Linked DNA regions of Bosea sp. 685. The protein of the gene in region 1 interacts with the protein of each later gene in a pairwise test. Links are inferred from orthologs where the notes say so. Each region holds a gene or a part of one and is shown on either strand. Other genes may lie near its edges. The genes, in order: RMR04_RS21685 and RMR04_RS14750.

Region 1 (9,063 bases):
CACGCCATGCACGGAGCGCCCGACATCGGTGATGCGCATCACCAGGGCCTGGCTCTCATTGCCGAGCAGATCCTTGATTTCGAGCCCGGCCTGCGAAACCTTGACGGTCATCGCGCCGGCCTGCTCGTCGAGCAGCGCGCTGACGCGCGAGCCGGTCTCCGACAGGCCCGAGATCAGGGCGGCGCTCTGCGTGCCGATCAGGCCGTGAAGCTGCTCGCCCGCCTGGCCGAGACGCTCGACCAGCGCATCGCCATGCTTGCCGACGAGGACGTCGATCTCCTGCGTGGCCTGTCCGAGCCGCGAGACGAGGGATTGGGTGCGCGCCTCGAGCAGGCTGTCGACATCCTGTCCCGCCCCGGACACGCGCGACACCAGCGCCTCGCTGCGGCTGTCGAGCAGCCTGACGGTCTCGCCGCCAGCGTTGGAGACGCGCGTGACGAGGGCGTCGCTCTGCTCGTTCATCAGCGCGACGACATCCTTGCCCGCGCCCGACACAAGCGAGACCAGGGCTTCGCTTTGAGCCGCGAGCAGCCCCCGCACCTCCTGGCCCGCACCGGTGACGCGCGAGACCAGGGTTTCGCTATGGCCATCGAGCAGCTTGACGGCCTCATTGCCGGCGCCCGAAACGCGCGAGACCAGCTTGTCCGCCTGGTCGTCGAGCAGCGCGTGGACGGTCTCGCCGGTTTCCGCCAGGCGCGTCACCAGGCTGCCGCCCTGTTCGGTGAAGAGCCCGTGGACCGAGGCGCCGACCTCGGTGATGCGCGAGGTCAGATCCTGGCCGTGGCGGCTGACGGTATCGCCGATCGACTTTCCGGCCTCGTCGACGCGCAGGATGATGGCGTCGCTGCGCTCGCGCAGCACGTCGTCGACCGTCCGCGCCGTCTCGTTCAGGCGTGTCACCAGGGTCTCGCCCTGGGTACCGATCAGGCTGTTCACGCTCTCGCCGATCTCGAGCAGGCGCGAGGCGATATGTTCGTTCTGGCGGCTGAGCAGGCCGTGGACGCCGCGTCCGACCTCGGCAAGACGCGTCGTGACGCTTTCGCCTTCCTCGGAGAGCGAGGCGCGCAGGGTTTCGCCGGTTTCCGCGAGCTTGGCGCCGAGCGCCTCGCTATGCCCCTCGATCAGCGCGATCATGCCGCGGCTGGAGGTTTCGAAGCGCTCGGCGACATCGGCGCCGCGGGTCGAGATTTCTTTGGCGAGGCCTTCGCCGGTGAGGCGCAGCGTCTCGTTGACGGTCTCGGCGCGCTGGGCCAGCGAATCGGCGACCTGCGTGCCGGTCTCGCTGATGGCGCGGGTCACGTCCTTGGCGCCCGTGGTCAGGCCCTCGGTGAGGATGGCGCCGGTGCGTTCCAGCGAGGTCGCGATCTCCTGGGCGCGGCCGTCGAGCAGCGTCGACAGGTTGTCGCTGGCTCCCGCCAGCCGCTCGCTGACTTCGCCGGAGGTGATCTGCAGGCGCTCGACAAGGTCGTTGCCGCGGCCGCTGATCTCGTCGACCATGCGTTCGCCGGCGCGTCCCAGCGCCAGCGTGATCTGGTCGCCCTTTTCGCCGAGCGAGCCGGTGACTCTGTCGCCGGCCTGGGTGACGGCCTCGGCGATGACGCGGCTGGCGTTGTCGAGGTCCTTGGACAGGCTCTCATGGGCGCCGCTGATGGCGAATTTCACACGCTCGGCATTGCCGACGACCGCTTCGCGCTGCGTCACGAGTTCGTCGATCAGCGAGCGCAGCCGGATCTCGTTATCGGCATAGGCGCGCTCCAGCGTGGCGATCTCGCCGCGCACGATCGTCTCCAGCTCGCCGGCGCGCGCCACCGCGCGCTCGATGCCGTCACCCATCGCGGCGACTTCGCGGCGGATGGTCTGGCTGAGCGAGAGGATGGAATCGGCGCCGACGATCTCGGGTTCGGCGAGCCGCAGGGCGACTTCGGTCATGGCGCGCGAGACGAGGCGCATCTCCTGGGTGCGCCGGTAGAGCGCTGCCAGGACGAAAAAGAAGATCACGGGCGCGCCGGCAAAGAGCGCCAGCAGCGTCCACTCGCCGATACCGAAGGCGGTGAGACGCTCGGAGAGGCCGTTGGAGAGGGTGCCGTAGCGGCTGACCAGCAGGAAGAAGGCGCCGCCGAGCCAGCCGAGCGAGGCGAGCGCAGCAAACCAGTAGGGACGCAAGGAGGGGCGGGCGGAGAAGGCCTGGACCAGCGAGCTCGAATCGCGCCGGTCGTCATTGGCGACGCGGCTCGTATCGGGCGCGATCAGCGGGCGCTGCGTCGATTGCGGCGGGGGCGCAGCCTGCTGCGGCTGGACGGGCGCAGCCGTTTCGACGCGGGGAAGCTCGATCTTCAAATCGGTGTCGGCGGTCATGGGCAGCTTGGGCTCGGCTGCCGTGCCGGTCTCGGCGTCGTCCTTCGGCTGGTCCAGCCGCAGCGCCTCTTCGATCGCCGACATCGCGGCTTCGGTCGGGTCTTGGAGCTTTTTTTGCCGGGTCATGCTTGCCGCCTCGCTACGCCACTGCCGATGGGCGCCCGCTCGTGCCTTCGCCGCGATCGCGAGCCGCCTCTGGCTCTCTCGCTACGGAAGGACACTGCGCCCATCATTTACCAGTTGTGAAGGGTAGTGGACGCACCTGGTGATGGGAACCCATTTGAGTGGCTGATTCACAAACGTCGTTAACGCCTCGTTCACCATGATGGCGCTTGTTTGCAGCTAGAACCGCCGCATCCGCGGCTCTCCGAACGTCATCGCCTCGAGCCTGAAATGCCCCAGACCGCCATCGACCTCGCTCATCTCGCCCGCCAGACCGGCGGCGACCATGCGTTGGAGCGCGAGCTTCTCGCCCTCTTCGCGCAGCAATGCGTCCGCCATCTGCGCACCATCCATGCCGGCGCCGACGCCCAGACCCGGATGGACGCAGCCCATACCCTGAAGGGCGCGGCCCGCGCCATCGGAGCCTGGCAGGTCGCCGATGCGGCCGACGCGATCGAGCAGCATCTGGCCGAACCGGATTCGCGCCGGACGGAAACCGCGATGGACGCCCTGGCCCTGGCCGCCGCCGAGGCGCGCGCCGCGATCTCACGGCTCGACTGCGCGGCCTGAGCGGCATCAACTCCTGAGTAACGCCAGAGCCGTTTCCGATCCGATTGGGTCGTTCAACCGCTCTGGTTTTTACTCTAACGCGTTTTCTTCACGCGAACCGGTGCCCACTTCGCTCGAAAACGCTCCGGCCCCTTTCCGCTCCTGTTGGAAAAGTCCTTTCCTCGACTATTGGAAATGCTCTAAGCGGAGCGCGTCATTCGCCCGCTGGAGTTCATGATGCCCAAGATCACCTTCATCGACGCTCAAGGGGAAAGCCGGACCGTCGAGGGCGAGACCGGTTCCACCGTGATGGAAGTCGCCGTGCGCAACGGCATTCCCGGCATCGAGGCCGAATGCGGCGGCGCCTGCGCCTGCGCCACCTGCCATGTCTATGTCGATGACGCCTGGGCCACCAAGACCGGCCATCCGGAGTCGATGGAGGAGGACATGCTCGATTTCGCCTTCGACGTGCGCCCGACCTCGCGGCTGTCCTGCCAGATCAGGGTCAAGGACGATCTCGACGGCTTGATCGTGCGGACGCCGGCCCGGCAGGGCTGACTCTTTCGCTCATTCCGCGGCGACGGGAACGGCCTGCGTCATCGTGGTTTCGTTGCCAGGCGCTGGATGGCGCGGCACGAGGAAGGCGAGCGAGAGCGACACGGTCGCGACGCCTGCGCCGATGATGAAGACGATTGCCGGGTCGTAGATCCAGATCAGCCCGAAGGTCACCGGCAGGAAGACCGCTGCGATGTGGTTGATGGTGAAGGCGACCGCCGAAGTCGGCGCGATGTCGGCGGGATCGGCGATCTTCTGGAAATAGGTGCGCTGGGCCAGCATCAGCGTGGTGAAGATGCCGTCGATGACGAAGAGCGAGCCGGCGACGATATAACCCAGTTCGGCGAAATGCCCGCGGCTCGCCAGCGCATAGCCGACGAAGACCGCGACCAGCGAGACGTTCTCCATCTGGATCGTGGCGCGCTCGCCAACCCGCCCGACGAGCTTGCCGAGCATCGGCCCCATGAAGGTGTTGATGCCATAGGTCGCCAGCAGCAGCGTCGCCGTGGCCGAGACGTCGTAGCCGAAGCGCTCGACCAACAGGAAGCCACCGAACGCCATGAAGATCTGCCGGCGCGCGCCCGACATGAAGGTCAGCGCATAGTAGAGCCAGTAGCGCTTGCGCAGCACGAAGCCCTTGTTCTGCGGAATCGTGCCCTGAAAGCGCGGAAACAGCAGCCAGACCACCAACGCCAACGTCGCCGTGGCGAGGCCCGCGACCATGAAGACGACGACATAGCCCGGCTGGAAAACCCGCCAGACCACGGCGATCGACCCGAAGGCGAGGAGCTGTGCCATCGCGGACGCGCCGGCGACCTTGCCGAGCAGCCGCGGCGCTTCTGCTTTCGGCAGGAGCTGGAGCTGCAGCGATTGCTGCGAGGTCTCGTAATAGTGGAAGCCGAGCGACATCACGGTCGTGGTCAGCAGCAGCCCGCCCAGCGTCGGATAGAAGCCTGTGATGGCGATGCCGATGCCGAGCGTCACCAGGCTGAGATAGGCCAGCATCTGCTCGCGCATGATCCAGAACAGGATGATGGCGGTGAAGGCGAGGAAGCCCGGAATCTCGCGCACCGACTGCAGGATGCCGATATCCTGGCCGGTGAAGCCGGCGGCTTCCTTGGAGAAATTATTGATCAGGGCGTTCCAGCTGGCAAAACCGAGCCAGTTCACGAAGGCCAACACCATCAGGAAGACGGTCGGGGATTGCAGGAGCGTCCTGAAGCCGCGCGGGGCGGAAGGGGCGTCGATCATCGGACGGCCTGGCAAGAGGAACAGCCTAGTAGAGGAACAGCCTCTAGCGTGCCGCGGTACTCTTAAGGCCGGGCGCGGGAGCGTCAATTCCGTTCCGTCATGGCGCCCATGCACATGCGTGGTTCGCAGCGGATCGTGGTATGATGCGGTCGCGAAAGCAGGACGTCACGACGCCAACAACCAGGAGAATGCGATGTACAAATCGATTCTGGTTCCTGTCGATCTCGCCGAGGCCGATCTGGCCGATCCCGCGATCGCCGCGGCTGTTGCCTTCGCCGAAACGTCCGGCGGCACGATCAGGCTGGTCTATGTCCGCTCGCTCGTACCGATCACCTATATGGAGTTCGTGCCGGCCGATTTCGATTCGGAGCAGCAGAGCGACGCCGAGGCGAAGCTCGCCACCATTGCCGCCGCCGTGCCGCTGCCGCCCGAGTTGGTCTCGGCCAAGGTGCTGGTCGGCTCCGTCCATGGCGAGGTTCTGGCCGAGGCCGACGCCAGCGGCGCCGACCTGATCGTCATCGGCTCGCATGAGCCCGGCATCTTGGCCTATGTCATCGGCTCCAACGCCTCGACCATCGTCCGGCGGGCGAAATGCTCTGTCCTGGTCGTGCGGTAGGCGGTTCAGCCCGCCCGTCCTCCGGGCACCAGCTCGTCGGGCACCTCGCCGCTTGTCAGGTCGCGCGGCCGGTTCAGCCTGATCATCGGCCCGACCTGCCAGTACGAGGCCGCCGCCAGCAGCACGCCGAGCCAGCCGGCCGCATACGCGCCCTGCTGGAAGGCGCGCGCGGTGAAATAGGCCAGCATCAGCAGGGACAGCCCGCCGACGAAGGCAAGCGCCAGCCAGAGCGCGAAGGGCTTGCCGGCGACGAAACGGGCCTTGGGGTTGGCGCGCTGGACCTCGCCTGCGAGCGCCGTGACGAAGGCGTGGTAGCCGGCGTCGTCGCGCTCGACATCGGTCAGCGAGCGCCAGGACAGGTTGCCGAAGGTGATGTTCTTGCCGTCGCTGAGGCGCAGCTGCGTCTTGTAGCCCTTCGAGCTGATATTGCCGGGCGCGTAGAAGAAGCGGACCTGCTCGATTGCCGCCAGCCTGACGCGATCGACCTTGCGGGTGGTGTCGATCTCCAGCGCGTCGCCGTCGAGCCTGTAGGCGATCTCGAAACCGATCGGCTTCGGGCGCTGGCGCCAGACCGGGGGAGGGGTGTCGTCGTCATGGTGAGGCTGCATGGCCGCGAGCCTTAGCGGCTTAGCCAGCGCTTGTCTCGACCACCATATCAGGAGACCCTCTGCCGAAGGGGCGCGAGGAACCGCTGGTGGCGGCTCGGGACGGTCACGATTGGAGGCTGCATGGTTGATGGCGGTCCACTCAACGCTGAGACGGAATCGCTTCTTGTGTCGTTACGAGAGCTTGAAGAGCGATTGTTGATGTCTCAGGCTCGCGCTTCGCGGGCGGATGTCATGGCCTTGCTTGCCGACGACTTCGTGGAGTTCGGTCGTTCAGGCCGAATCTACGACAAGTACCAAACGATGGAGGCGCTCGCCGGCGAAACGGATCAAGACGCTTCGGTTGAGCGAACGGCCCGCGATTTCCGCGTTTGCTTGCTCGCCGAGGGCGTAGCGTTACTGACATATCGGTCGATGCGCCGAAGCACAGTCGATGAAATCGAGGTGCATTCGCTTCGAAGCTCGATCTGGAAGTTGATCGACGATAGCTGGCAGATGGTTTTTCATCAGGGAACGCCGACACGTGCTTTTCCATGATGATGGGGGAGGCTAGCGCGCCAGCACCTTCATCGCCCCGTCCAGCCCGTCCAGCGTCAGCGGGAACATGCGGCCGGCCATCAGCCCGCCGATCTGGCGGATCGACTGGGTGTAGCTCCAGAGATGCTGCTGCACCGGGTTGAGCCAGACAGATTTTTGGAAACGTCCCGTCAATCGCTCCAGCCAGACCTGGCCCGCCTCCTCGTTCCAATGCTCGACCGAGCCGCCCGGCATCGCGATCTCATAGGGGCTCATCGAGGCGTCGCCGACGAAGACGACGCGGTAATCGGCCGGATAGGTCCGCAGGATGTCCCAGGTCGGGATGACCTGGTCGTGCCGGCGGCGATTCTCGCGCCAGACCCGCTCATAGGGGCAGTTGTGGAAGTAGAAATGCTCGAAATGCTTGAATTCGGCGCGGGCCGCCGAGAACAGCTCCTCGGCCAGCTCGACATGCCAGTCCATCGAGCCGCCGACATCGAGGAAGAGCAATACCTTCACGGCGTTGCGCCGCTCGGGCCGCAATTTCACGTCGAGATAGCCGTGCCGCGCGGTCTCTGAGATCGTCGAATCGAGGTCGAGCTCTTCGGCTGCGCCGGTGCGGGCGAATTTGCGCAGGCGGCGCAGCGCGATGCGCAGGTTGCGCACGCCAAGCTCGCGGGTGTCGTCGAAATCCTTGAATTCGCGCTTGTCCCAGACCTTCACCGCGCGGAAATTGCGGTTCTTGTCCTGGCCGATACGGACGCCTTCGGGATTGTAGCCATAAGCGCCATAGGGCGAGGTGCCGGCGGTGCCGATCCATTTCGAGCCGCCCTGATGGCGGCCCTTCTGCTCCGCGTGCCGCAGCTTCAGCGTCTCCCAGAGCTTCTCCCAGCCGAGCGCCTCGAGCTGCGCCTTCTCTTCATCGGTGAGGTATTTCTCGGCGAGCTTGCGCAGCCACTCCTCGGGGATGCCGGCCTGCTCGATGGCCTGCTGAAGCGTCTCCATGCCCTTGAAGACCTGGGCGAAGACCTGGTCGAAGCGGTCGAGATGGCGCTCGTCCTTCACCAGGCAACAGCGGGCGAGATAGTAGAACTCCTCGACGCGGTGCTCGGCGAGGTCGGCCTCGACGCCTTCCAGCAGCGCCAGATATTCCCGCAGCGTGACGGGAACCTTGTTGGCGCGCAGCTCTGTGAACAGGCGGAGGAACATCAGGCTAATGTGCGGGGCCGGAGCCTGCGGTCAAGCCGCGCTTGCGCACATCCTGGTGTGATCGCCATAGCCTGGCGACGGGCATCGTTCCCTCCGCCGCCATCTCGGGTCCGGGCGGCGGCGCCGCTGGTCCGGGATGGCGGGGAGGGAAACGATAGATTACGCGACGGCGTCAGCGAGATCCTTGGTCACCTTGAACTTGACGACCGTCTTGGCCGGAACCTTGATCATCGCGCCGGTCGAGGGGTTGCGGGCCTCGCGGGCCTCGCGCTTGGCGGCCGAGAGCTTGCCGACGCCGCCCAGCGTGACGTCGTCACCGGACTTCAGGGTCTTGGCGACGACCGCGCCCAGTGAGGCCAGGATGGCCGAGACGTCGGTCTTGGTCTTGCCGGTCTCTTCGGCAATGGCGGCGATCAGTTCATTCTTGGTCATGAATTCCTCCTTGAGAAGGGGGTTGTACAGCGTCGCGCAAGGCCGAGCGTTCGTACGGGGTTGCTCCCACGGATCGTTGCTCCCGCAATCTGCGGCGCGCGAAGGCGCCAGTTGGCACAGCTAAAATCGAAAGACGACAGCTGTGGCGGTAGATACGCACAGAAATCCGCTTCGTTCCGTTCCCCGTGCGGCTAATGTCGTACGATTCCGGCGCCGCTGCGGCGCGATTGACAAATCAGGGCCGGTTATTTCAAGCTTAAAATAATTAGAAGGGCAGGGGCGGGCAGGCATGAAGGTCATCATCGTCGGGGGCGGGATCGGCGGTTTGACGCTGGCGCTCATGCTGCATGCGCGGGGCTTCACGCCGACCGTCTACGAGCAGTCCGGGGAGATCCGCGAGGTCGGTGTCGGCATCAACACATTGCCGCACGCCATCCGCGAGCTCGCCGAGCTCGGACTGCTGCCGGCGCTTGACGCGGTGGCCATCCGCACGCGCGAACTCGTCTATATGAACCGCTTCGGCCAGACCGTTTGGCGCGAATTGCGCGGCCTGCATGCCGGCGCACCGGTGCCGCAATTCTCGATCCATCGCGGCCGCCTGCAGGGCGTGATCCGCGATGCGGTGGTGGCGCGGCTGGGTGCGGACGCGCTGCGCACCGGCCGCCGCCTGCAGGGTTTTTCGCAGGATGAGGGCGGCGTCACCGCCCATTTCGCCGATTCCCGGCGCGGCGAGGGCGGCGAGACCGCCCGCGCCGATCTCCTGATCGCCGCCGACGGCATCCACTCGGCCGTGCGCGGTCATTATTGCCCCGA
Region 2 (9,047 bases), 1.6 Mb from region 1 along the record:
CGACGGCAGCCAGGGTGCGGTGCATCTGCCTGTCGACGTGCAGGCGCTGGGCTGCGATTTCTACTGCTTCACCGGGCACAAGACCTATGGGCCGACCGGCTCCGGCGTGCTCTGGGGCAAGCGTGAATGGCTGGAAAAGCTGCCGCCCTATGAAGGCGGCGGCGAGATGATCGTCACCGTCAGCGAGGACGCGATCACCTATAACGACCCGCCGCACCGCTTCGAATCCGGCACGCCGGCGATCATCGAGGCGGTCGGTCTGGGCGCGGCGCTCGACTACATGATGGCGCTCGGCCGTGAGAACATCGCGGCGCATGAGGCGAGCCTCAACGACTACGCCATGAAGCGGCTCGGCGAGATGAACTCGATCCGCATATTCGGCAAGGCCCGGCAGAAGGGCGCCATCATCGCCTTCGAGATGAAGGGCGCCCATGCCCATGATGTCGCGACCGTGATCGACCGGGCCGGCGTCGCGGTTCGGGCCGGCACCCATTGCGCCATGCCGCTTCTGGCCCGATATGGAGTGACATCGACCTGCCGCGCTTCATTCGGGCTCTACAACACGCTCGAGGAAGTCGATAAACTGGTCGAAGCCCTGCGGAAGGCCGAAACGCTGTTTGCGTGACGGCTGATCGCCTGAACTGGAATGAGCGATGACCGATACTGCCGAGGAACTGAAGCCGAATGCGCCGACCATGGGCGCGAGCTCCAGCCTGCCGCCCGAGGAGATCGATCGGCTCACCGACGACATCGTCGCCGCGCTGAAGACGGTCTACGATCCCGAAATCCCGTCCGACATCTACGAACTCGGCCTGATCTATCGCGTCGACATCGCTGATGATCGCCAGGTCGCGATCGACATGACACTGACCGCGCCGGGCTGTCCCGTCGCCGGCGAGATGCCGGGCTGGGTGGAGAACGCTGTCAGCACCGTGCCGGGCGTCTCGGGCGTGACCGTCAACATGACCTTCGATCCGCCTTGGGACCAGTCGCGCATGTCCGACGAGGCGAGAGTAGCACTCGATATGTGGTGAGCTGGACGCTCTCCCGCTGCGCATGCATGATGGCATCATGCGCATGACGAAGTGGGATTACGTCGCTTTTCCGATCCTGGCGGCGCTGCTGCTTGGCGTGACCTATGGCGCCTTGCGGCTGGTCGGTTTCTTCGGTCTCGGCATCCTCGGCCTCGTCATCGGCTTCATCGCGGTGCGCATGGACCTGGAACGCGACGGGGCGAGCAGCGGCCTTGCCGCGCAGTTCAAGGCGCGCGAACGTATGTCCCGCGCGGAGCGCGCCGGCTTGCATGCGGAACAAGCCTTTCGGTTGAAGCCGCTTTTCGTGGCGCAGGTCGTCGCGGCCGGCTTCATCATTCTCGGTTTTGGGCTCCATTTCCTGCTCTGATCGATCGCATTCGCTTTGTTCATTTCTGCGAGCCGCGAAACGGTGGCATCTGAAGCCGGGGCGTGATGCCGCCCGCCGGAGCCAGCCATGCGCAAATATGCCTATGAGACCGTCGACGTCTTCACCGAGACCCGTTTCGGCGGAAACCAGCTTGCCGTCTTCACCGATGCGCGCGGTCTCTCGGATGCTGAGATGCAGTCGCTTGCGGCGGAGATGAACTACAGCGAGACGACCTTCGTCCTGCCGCCGAGCGATGCCGCCAACGACGCCCGCGTGCGCATTTTTACGCGCAGTCACGAGATGCCCTTCGCCGGACATCCCAATGTCGGCACTGCCTTCGTCCTGGCCCGCCATGGGCGGGATCGCGACAGTGTGCTGCGCTTTGAGGAGTTGGCCGGGCTGGTCGAGGTCAGGGTCGCCAGCAACGCGCAAGGCGAGGTTCAGGGCGCCACCATCGCCGCGCCCCAGGCTCTCTCCACGGGAATAGAGTTGCTGGTCGAGGGGATCGCGGCCTGCGCCGGTCTCCAGCCCTCCGACATCGTGGTCGCCAACCATCGTCCGGTCCGCGCTTCGGTCGGTGTGCATTTCGTCCTTGCCGAGGTCGCCGCGGATGCATTGTCGAAGGCGCTGCCGGACATCGCGGCCTTCCGGGCCCTGCGTGACGCGACGCCCGCGCTCGAGGGCCGGCTCGCGCTGTTCATCTATGCCCGCGACGGCGCCACGATCCGGGCGCGGATGTTCGCGCCGCTCGGCGGCACCTGGGAGGATCCCGCAACCGGCAGCGCCAGCGCCACGACGGCTGCGCTCCTGCTATCCCTTCAGGGCGGCGAGACGGCAGAGTTCACGCTGACGCAGGGCGTCGAGATGGGGCGGCCGAGCCTGCTCAAGCTCAAGGCCTGGCGCGCGCCCGACGGCATCCGCGCCACGGTCGGCGGTTCCTGCGTGCCGGTGCTGCGCGGCGAGGCGCTGCTCTAAGGAGTCTCGTCTGGTCCGAAATCGCGGCGGGATACCGCGCGTTTCAAGCCTCGAGGCCGAGTTCCGCGCGGACGCGTTTGCTCAGCTTGGCGGCGATCAACCGGTGGCTCTCGCGCAGATAGTCCAGCAAGACCTCATCGGGCATGCCCTCATCGGTTTGACGCTGGATCCAGCTCATGCCGCGTGAGGCGAGGTAGGGGGCAGGGCGCAGGCCCGGCTGCTCCTTCAGGATGTCGTAGCTCGCCCAGGAGCATTTGAAGGTCACCGCGAAGGCCTCGTCCGCGCTCTCCCTGGCGATGGCAAAGACTTTGCCGCCGACTTGGCCGCCGACCTTCCAGACATGGGCATCGCCCCATTGCACGACATGGCTCGTGGCGGGGAGGGTGGCGCAGAAGGCGTCGTATTCAGCGAGCGTCATCGTCGCTGCCCTGTTCAGTAGCTCTCGGCGTCGATGCCGAAGCGCTTCGCCGCCGCACCGATCTGCGACCAGGTCTCGTCGTCGAGCGGAATGCCGGCCGTGGCCCGTTCGACCCGCGTCGCGCGCTCCTTGTCGCCCGGCGCCAGGACGGGATTGGCCTCGTCCTGCGGTTTGGCGGCGCGCACGAAGGCAAGATAGCTCTCGATCCGGCTCTTGCGGAGCGAGGCGTCGGGCTCCAGCCGGGCAGGGTCGATCAGCACGCCGAAGAGCGAATTGATGATCCAGCTCTTCTGCGGCTTCTCGTCGATGCGGGCGGCGCCCATCAGCCCGGCCGAGAGCAGTTCCGCGATCAGTGAGAGGCCTGCCCCCTTATGGTCGCCGAAGGGTAGGAGCGCGCCCAGCGGCAGGTCCGGGATGGCGTGCTGGAAGACGTGCTTGGGGTCGGTGGTCGGCCGGCCCTCGCCGTCGATGATGTAGCCCGGCGGCACCGGAACGCCCTTGTTCAGCGCGACGCGGGCCTTGCCATGGGCCATGCGGCTGGTGGCGAAATCGAGGATGATCGGATCGCCCTCCGGCACCGGAATGCCGATCGCGTGCGGGTTGGTGCCGAAGCGCGCTTCCTTGGCGGCGAAAGGGGCGACGATCGGTGCGCGTCCGGCGACATTGACCCAGAATAGTGAGATCAGCCCGGCTTCGGCAGCAACTTCCGCATAATGGCCGATGCGGCCGATATGGTGGGAATCGAGCAGGTTCAGGATCGCGACACCGCCGGCCTTCGCCATTGCGCCAGCCTGCTCGACTGCGTTGCGGGCAGCGGGCTGGCCGAGCGCGACCTGCGCATCGACGATCAGGAAGGGAGCAGCGTCGAGCCGGGCTTGGGGCCTGGATTGCGGCTTCAGATTGCCGTCGGCCAGCGACTGGAAATAGAGCGGGATCATCCCGACGCCATGGCTGTCATGGCCGCTCAGATTGGCCAGGACGAGATGGTCGGCGGTCTCCCGCGCCTCGGCTTCCGTCCAGCCGGCCTTGGTGACCATGTCGCGGATGAGGGCGCGGAGCGCTTCGGGGCGGTGCGTGCGGTAGGTCATCGTCTGTCGTCTTCGTCCCTTCTTCGAGGCGGCCACAGTGCATGAGCGGGCGCTTCACGCAATGCGCGCAGTGAAAGGACGGCCGTGCACTCCGGCATCTCGACGTTGTGCTCACCAATCCTTATGTTGTGGACTGCAATCTTGCTTCATCGGGCCTTTAACCCGATCGAGGAGGGACACTCTGATGTTTTCGATTCCAGGCCTGAAGGTGGTCTCCCTGACCGACGCGGCCGCCTCGCGCATCCGCGAGATCATGGCGCAGTCGGCGCTCGACAATCCCGACGCTCCGGCGCTCGGCCTGCGGGTCGGCGTCAAGAAGGGCGGCTGCGCCGGCATGGAATACACCTTCGAGGTGGCGCGCGAGACGGCCAAGGGCGACGAAGTCGTTTCCGAGAAGGACGCGACCGTGATCGTCGACGCCAAGGCCGTGCTGTTCCTGCTCGGCACCGAGCTCGACTTCAAGACCGACCGCTTCTCCTCGACCTTCGTATTCAACAACCCGAACCAGGTCTCGGCCTGCGGCTGCGGCGAATCGGTCGAGATCAAGCCCCGCGCCGAGAGCGCGCTCGCGGCGCACTGAGCCCGCCGCGATGGATGCCGAAGGCATCCGCGAACTCTTCGCAGATATCTTGCCGGTGCGGGTGCGCAGGTTGTTCGGCGGTCTCGGTGTCTATGACGGCGAGACGATCTTCGCCCTGGTCTTCAAGGGTGACATCTATCTCAAGATCTCTCCTGCGACGCTGGAGCGCTTCGTTGCCGCTGGCTGCCGGCCTTTTACCTATGAAGCGCGCAGCCGTGAGCGCGCGCTCGGCTATTGGAGCCTGCCGGATGCCGCGCTGGATGACTTGGATACGTTGAGAATCTGGACGGATCTCGCGCGCGAGGCGGCGCGGCAAAAGGCGTCTCGCCTCAAGCTACGCGGCTCAAGGCTTCGAGCGCCTCTTCGGTGACGGTGCGGTTGCGGCCGTCGCGCTTGGCTTGCATCAGGGCCTGGTCGGCGCGGTCGACGAGCGAACCGGCGGTATCGCCGCGACGATAGCCTGCGACGCCGAGCGAGATGGTGATGCGGCCGAGATTCTCGTTGGTCGAGCGCTTTACGAGTTCGCGCGTCAGCAGGGCCTGGCGCACGGTCTCGGCGCCGAACTTGCCGGCGACGAGGTCGGCCTCCGGCAGGATGATCGCGAATTCCTCGCCGCCGAAGCGGGTGATCACCGCCTTTTCCTTGAATTTGTCCCTCATGGTGCGGGCAACGAGGCGCAGCACCTGGTCGCCGGTGAGATGGCCATGGGCGTCGTTGAACTTCTTGAAGTAGTCGATATCGGCCATGACCAGCGCGAAGGGCTCGCGGCGCAAAGTCGCCTGATCGATCGATTTCTGCAGCATTTCCTCAAAATGGCGGCGGTTGGCGAGGCCGGTCAGCGGATCGGTCAGAGCCTCGGCGCGGGTCATCTCCAGCGCCTCACGGAGATTGCGGATCTCGTTGGAGCTGTTGCGGAGCTGGGCTTCGAGCTGGGTCTTGCGGGAGACCTCCTCGCGCGTCGACAGCACCAGCGCCTCGACCCATTCGCGCAGCCTCAGCCGGTCGGCCGGCGGCGGCACGTCCTCCGACATGGCCGAGAGGCGGCCATGATAGCGCTCGCTGGACACAAGCGTCTTGTCGACCAGCGACATCAGCCCGTCGATCTCGCCCAGCACTTGGAGGCTCGTGCGCTCGGCCTGCTTGGCAAGCCGGTCATTGCCGATGAAGCGCTCATAGAGATTGTCGATGTCGGCGACACCGACCTTGCCCTCGCTGCCGGCGAGGATCGCGTTCATCGCCATGCTCACGGCCGGCATCTCGCCGCTGAGATGGGCGTACCAGACCTCGAAAGCGCGCGGATAACCCGGGGAACCGTGTTCGCGCATCGCCGCGACGACCTGATCGGCCAGATCACAGGATTGAGCGGAAATCTGCGCGTGGTCGCTCATTGCCGATAGCCCGGACATGAAGCCGGTTCATGGCTTTCGACCATGACAGCCTCGATTGCACATCGAAGCGGGACATCCTGTCCGTCTCAACGGCGGCATGCGCCCGTTCATGGCCGCTGCGCTAACAGCAGCCATTCGGGAAACATGACGCCTCTGAGTTAATGCCAGGTTATGCCCTAAGGTCAGATCTTATTAGAGGCTGTTATGGACTCTGGGATTCAGCCGACCTTGACGGGACGCATCAGGAAGGCCGGCACATGATCGCCGAGCCCCTTGACCTTGGGACCATCATCATCGTCGCGCCGACGCGGCTCAGCAGCGCGCTCAGGCCTGGCGGCGCGAGGCTCGGGGCCGCGCTCCGGCTTGGCTGAACGAGGTTCCGGCGCCCGCTCCGGCTTGGCGGCCTGAGGAGCGGGGCTCTCGCCACGGATCTTGGTCTTCGTCGGCCCGTCCGCCTCGGGGCGACGGCGGCGCGGCGCGGCTTCGTCATCGGAGGCGGGGCGTTCCACCCGGATCGGGCGCGGTGTCGTCTCGGGCTCGGCGCGAGGGCCGCGCTCGGGGCGACCACGGCCACCGCCACGCGCCGGACGGCGATCCTCTCCACGTCCGCCGCGACCGCCATGGCGCTCCTCGCGCGGAGCGCCGGGCGGCAATGTATCGACGCCGCCGCCTTCCCAGGCGATGGGCTGGCCCATCAGCTTCTCGATCGCCGTGACGAGCTTCTCGTCATGGCGCGTCACGATGGTGAAAGAGGCACCCTCGCGGCCGGCGCGGCCGGTGCGGCCGATGCGGTGGACGTAATCCTCGGCATGGGTCGGCACATCATAGTTGAAGACATGGCTGACCGCGGGGATGTCGAGCCCGCGGGCGGCGACGTCGCTGGCGACCAGGATCGGGTTCTCGCCGGTGCGGAAGGATTCCAGCGCCGCCATGCGGGCGTACTGGTCCATGTCGCCATGAAGTGAGACGGCCGGGAAACCGTGCTTCTGCAAGGACTTATGCAGCGTTGCTACATCGCGCTTGCGGTTGCAGAACACGATCGCGTTCTGCAGATCCTTGGCTTCCTTGATCAGCTTGCGCAATGTCTCGCGCTTCTCGAAATCCTGCCCGTTAGAGGCGATCAGGCGCTGCGTGATCGTGGTCGCCGCGGTTGCCGGGCGCGAGGCCTCGATGCGCACCGGATTGTGCAGGAACTGCTCGCTGATGCGCGTGATCTCGGGCGGCATCGTCGCGGTGAAGAACAAGGTCTGCCGCGTGAAGGGCACAAGCTTACACACCCGCTCGATGTCGGGGATGAATCCCATGTCGAGCATGCGGTCGGCCTCGTCGATGACGAGGAGCTCGACACCGGTGAGTAGCAGCTTGCCGCGCTCGACGTGGTCGAGCAGGCGGCCGGGCGTCGCGATCAGCACGTCAACGCCGCGGGTGATCTTGGCGTCCTGGTCGCCGAAGGAGACACCGCCGATCAGCAGCGCGACGGAGAGCTTCTGGTTGACGCCGTAGCGGGAGAAGTTCTCCTCGACCTGGGCGGCGAGCTCGCGTGTCGGTTCCAGGATCAGGGTACGCGGCATCCGGGCCCGGGCGCGGCCGTTTTCCAGAATGGTCAGCATGGGCAGGGTGAAGGCTGCCGTCTTGCCTGTACCGGTCTGGGCGATGCCGAGAACGTCGCGGCGGGCGAGAACGTGGGGGATGGCCTGGGCTTGGATCGGGGTCGGCGTGGTGTAGCCTGCAGTCGTGACCGCAGTCAGAACCTTTTCACTCAGGCCGAGTTCGGCAAATGACATCGATTGTTGCGCTTCTTCAGGGTCGGTTACTCGAGGCGGGATGACCTATCAACCGCGACGGTGGCGCGACATCTCTTTCCAGCGCGCCTTCGGACTTCCGTGCAATGCAGAAAAAGCGCGGCGAAGTCAATAAACTAGAGAGTGATGTCGAAAACTGGGGCATGGCTTTCGAACGGCATCGCGCTTTGAATTTGGAACGAGGCCATCACGGATATGATCGACGCCATGCAGGAACCGCTTGTTCTGATCCCGGGGTTGAGCTGCGACGCCTCCCTCTATGCGCCGCAATGGCCGGCTCTGGCCACTGGGGGCAGGCCGATCCTCGTCGCCGAGCACGCGCGCGACGAAACTCTCGACGCCATCGCGCGACGGCTGCTCGCTGCGGCCCCGCCGCGCTTCGCGCTCTGCGGCCTGTCCATGGGCGGCTATATCGCTTTCGAAGTGATGCGGCAGGCGCCGGGGCGCGTCACGCGATTGGCGCTTCTCGACACCAGCGCCAAGCCGGCGACGCCGGAGACGAACACACCGCGCGAACAGATGATCGCCCTGGCGCAGAAGGGGGCCTTCGACAATGTCACGACCTTGCTCTGGCAGCGCTTGGTCGCGCCGGCGCGCCTTGCCGACGAGGCCCTGCGGTTGTTCGTCAGGCGGATGGCGGAAGAGGTCGGTGTGGACGGTTTTATCCGGCAGCAGCGCGCGATCATGACGCGGCCCGACTCGCGGCTCGGACTGGCGGCGATTGGCGTGCCGACGCTCGCCTTGGTCGGCGAGGAGGATTTGATCACGCCACTGAGCGAGGCACAGGAGATCGCGGCCGGGATCGGTGCCAATGCCAGGCTGGTGGTCGTGCCGGGCTGCGGCCACCTCTCGACGCTTGAGGCGCCGGATGCCGTGACCGGCGAGTTGCTGGCCTGGCTCGGATAAAGCGCTTTCGAGCGAAGCGGACACCGGCTCGCATGAAGAAATCGCGTTAAAACAATGGCCTAGCTAGAGCAATCGAACGATCTCATCAGATCGGAAACCGCCCTAAAATCTCAGCGCGGGACCACGCAGGGGTCGAGACGGGTCTGGTTCGCCGTCTTCTGAAGCGAGCCCGTGATCATCGGATCGACCGGCTTGCCTTTCGAGGCAGCGGAGGCGATCTGCGTCAGACGCTCGGTGTCGAGCTTGGCGGTCTGGGTCGAGACGAAATTCACCGCGACGACCGACAGGAAACCGATCACGGCGGCCGCCTTGGCGACGTTGGCGACCATAGTGCCGCGCTCGTTCTTCCAGAAGAGTTCGATCAGCCGCATCTGGCCCGCTCCGCACCGTTTGGGCGCCAAGGCACCCTTCACGATGACCTTGCGCCATCAGCGGTAAAAAGACGGTTAGCAAATCCTTGCCGCGATCCGGCGTCATCTATGAAACCGC

The links.
Region 2: the proteins of RMR04_RS21685 (region 1) and RMR04_RS14750 interact in binary tests that used the Escherichia coli proteins (3 or more experiments, as listed by UniProt). The link is inferred for Bosea sp. 685 from one-to-one orthologs.

What each region holds. Positions count from the first base shown.
Region 1 is NZ_CP134779.1:4,388,827-4,397,889, reverse strand. The notes cover bases 2,138-4,963. They hold RMR04_RS21685 (2Fe-2S iron-sulfur cluster-binding protein), read left to right. Parts: upstream 2,138-3,303; coding sequence 3,304-3,624; downstream 3,625-4,963. Other genes in these bases: RMR04_RS21680 (MFS transporter), read right to left, coding at 3,634-4,872; RMR04_RS21690 (Hpt domain-containing protein), read left to right, coding at 2,749-3,087; RMR04_RS21695 (apolipoprotein A-IV repeat region-like domain-containing protein), read right to left, coding at 2,138-2,481. Outside these bases: more of RMR04_RS21695, read right to left, coding at 1-2,137; RMR04_RS21675 (universal stress protein), read left to right, coding at 5,066-5,488; RMR04_RS21670 (hypothetical protein), read right to left, coding at 5,494-6,096; RMR04_RS21665 (nuclear transport factor 2 family protein), read left to right, coding at 6,217-6,630; RMR04_RS21660 (vWA domain-containing protein), read right to left, coding at 6,643-7,818; RMR04_RS21655 (HU family DNA-binding protein), read right to left, coding at 7,978-8,280; RMR04_RS21650 (flavin-dependent oxidoreductase), read left to right, coding at 8,540-9,063. UniProt on the Escherichia coli protein: Ferredoxin are iron-sulfur proteins that transfer electrons in a wide variety of metabolic reactions. Although the function of this ferredoxin is unknown it is probable that it has a role as a cellular electron transfer protein.
Region 2 is NZ_CP134779.1:2,812,619-2,821,665, reverse strand. Bases 2,955-5,764 are described here. They hold RMR04_RS14750 (HesB/IscA family protein), read left to right. Parts: upstream 2,955-4,066; coding sequence 4,067-4,462; downstream 4,463-5,764. Other genes in these bases: RMR04_RS14740 (GGDEF domain-containing protein), read right to left, coding at 4,792-5,764; RMR04_RS14745 (TfoX/Sxy family protein), read left to right, coding at 4,473-4,832; RMR04_RS14755 (malate/lactate/ureidoglycolate dehydrogenase), read right to left, coding at 2,955-3,882. Outside these bases: RMR04_RS14780 (cysteine desulfurase), read left to right, coding at 1-625; RMR04_RS14775 (SUF system Fe-S cluster assembly protein), read left to right, coding at 696-1,034; RMR04_RS14770 (hypothetical protein), read left to right, coding at 1,072-1,401; RMR04_RS14765 (PhzF family phenazine biosynthesis protein), read left to right, coding at 1,489-2,376; RMR04_RS14760 (MmcQ/YjbR family DNA-binding protein), read right to left, coding at 2,420-2,794; more of RMR04_RS14755, read right to left, coding at 2,809-2,954; more of RMR04_RS14740, read right to left, coding at 5,765-5,850; RMR04_RS14735 (DEAD/DEAH box helicase), read right to left, coding at 6,069-7,634; RMR04_RS14730 (alpha/beta fold hydrolase), read left to right, coding at 7,860-8,558; RMR04_RS14725 (hypothetical protein), read right to left, coding at 8,669-8,929; RMR04_RS14720 (LysR family transcriptional regulator), read right to left, coding at 9,047-9,047. UniProt on the Escherichia coli protein: Is able to transfer iron-sulfur clusters to apo-ferredoxin. Multiple cycles of [2Fe2S] cluster formation and transfer are observed, suggesting that IscA acts catalytically.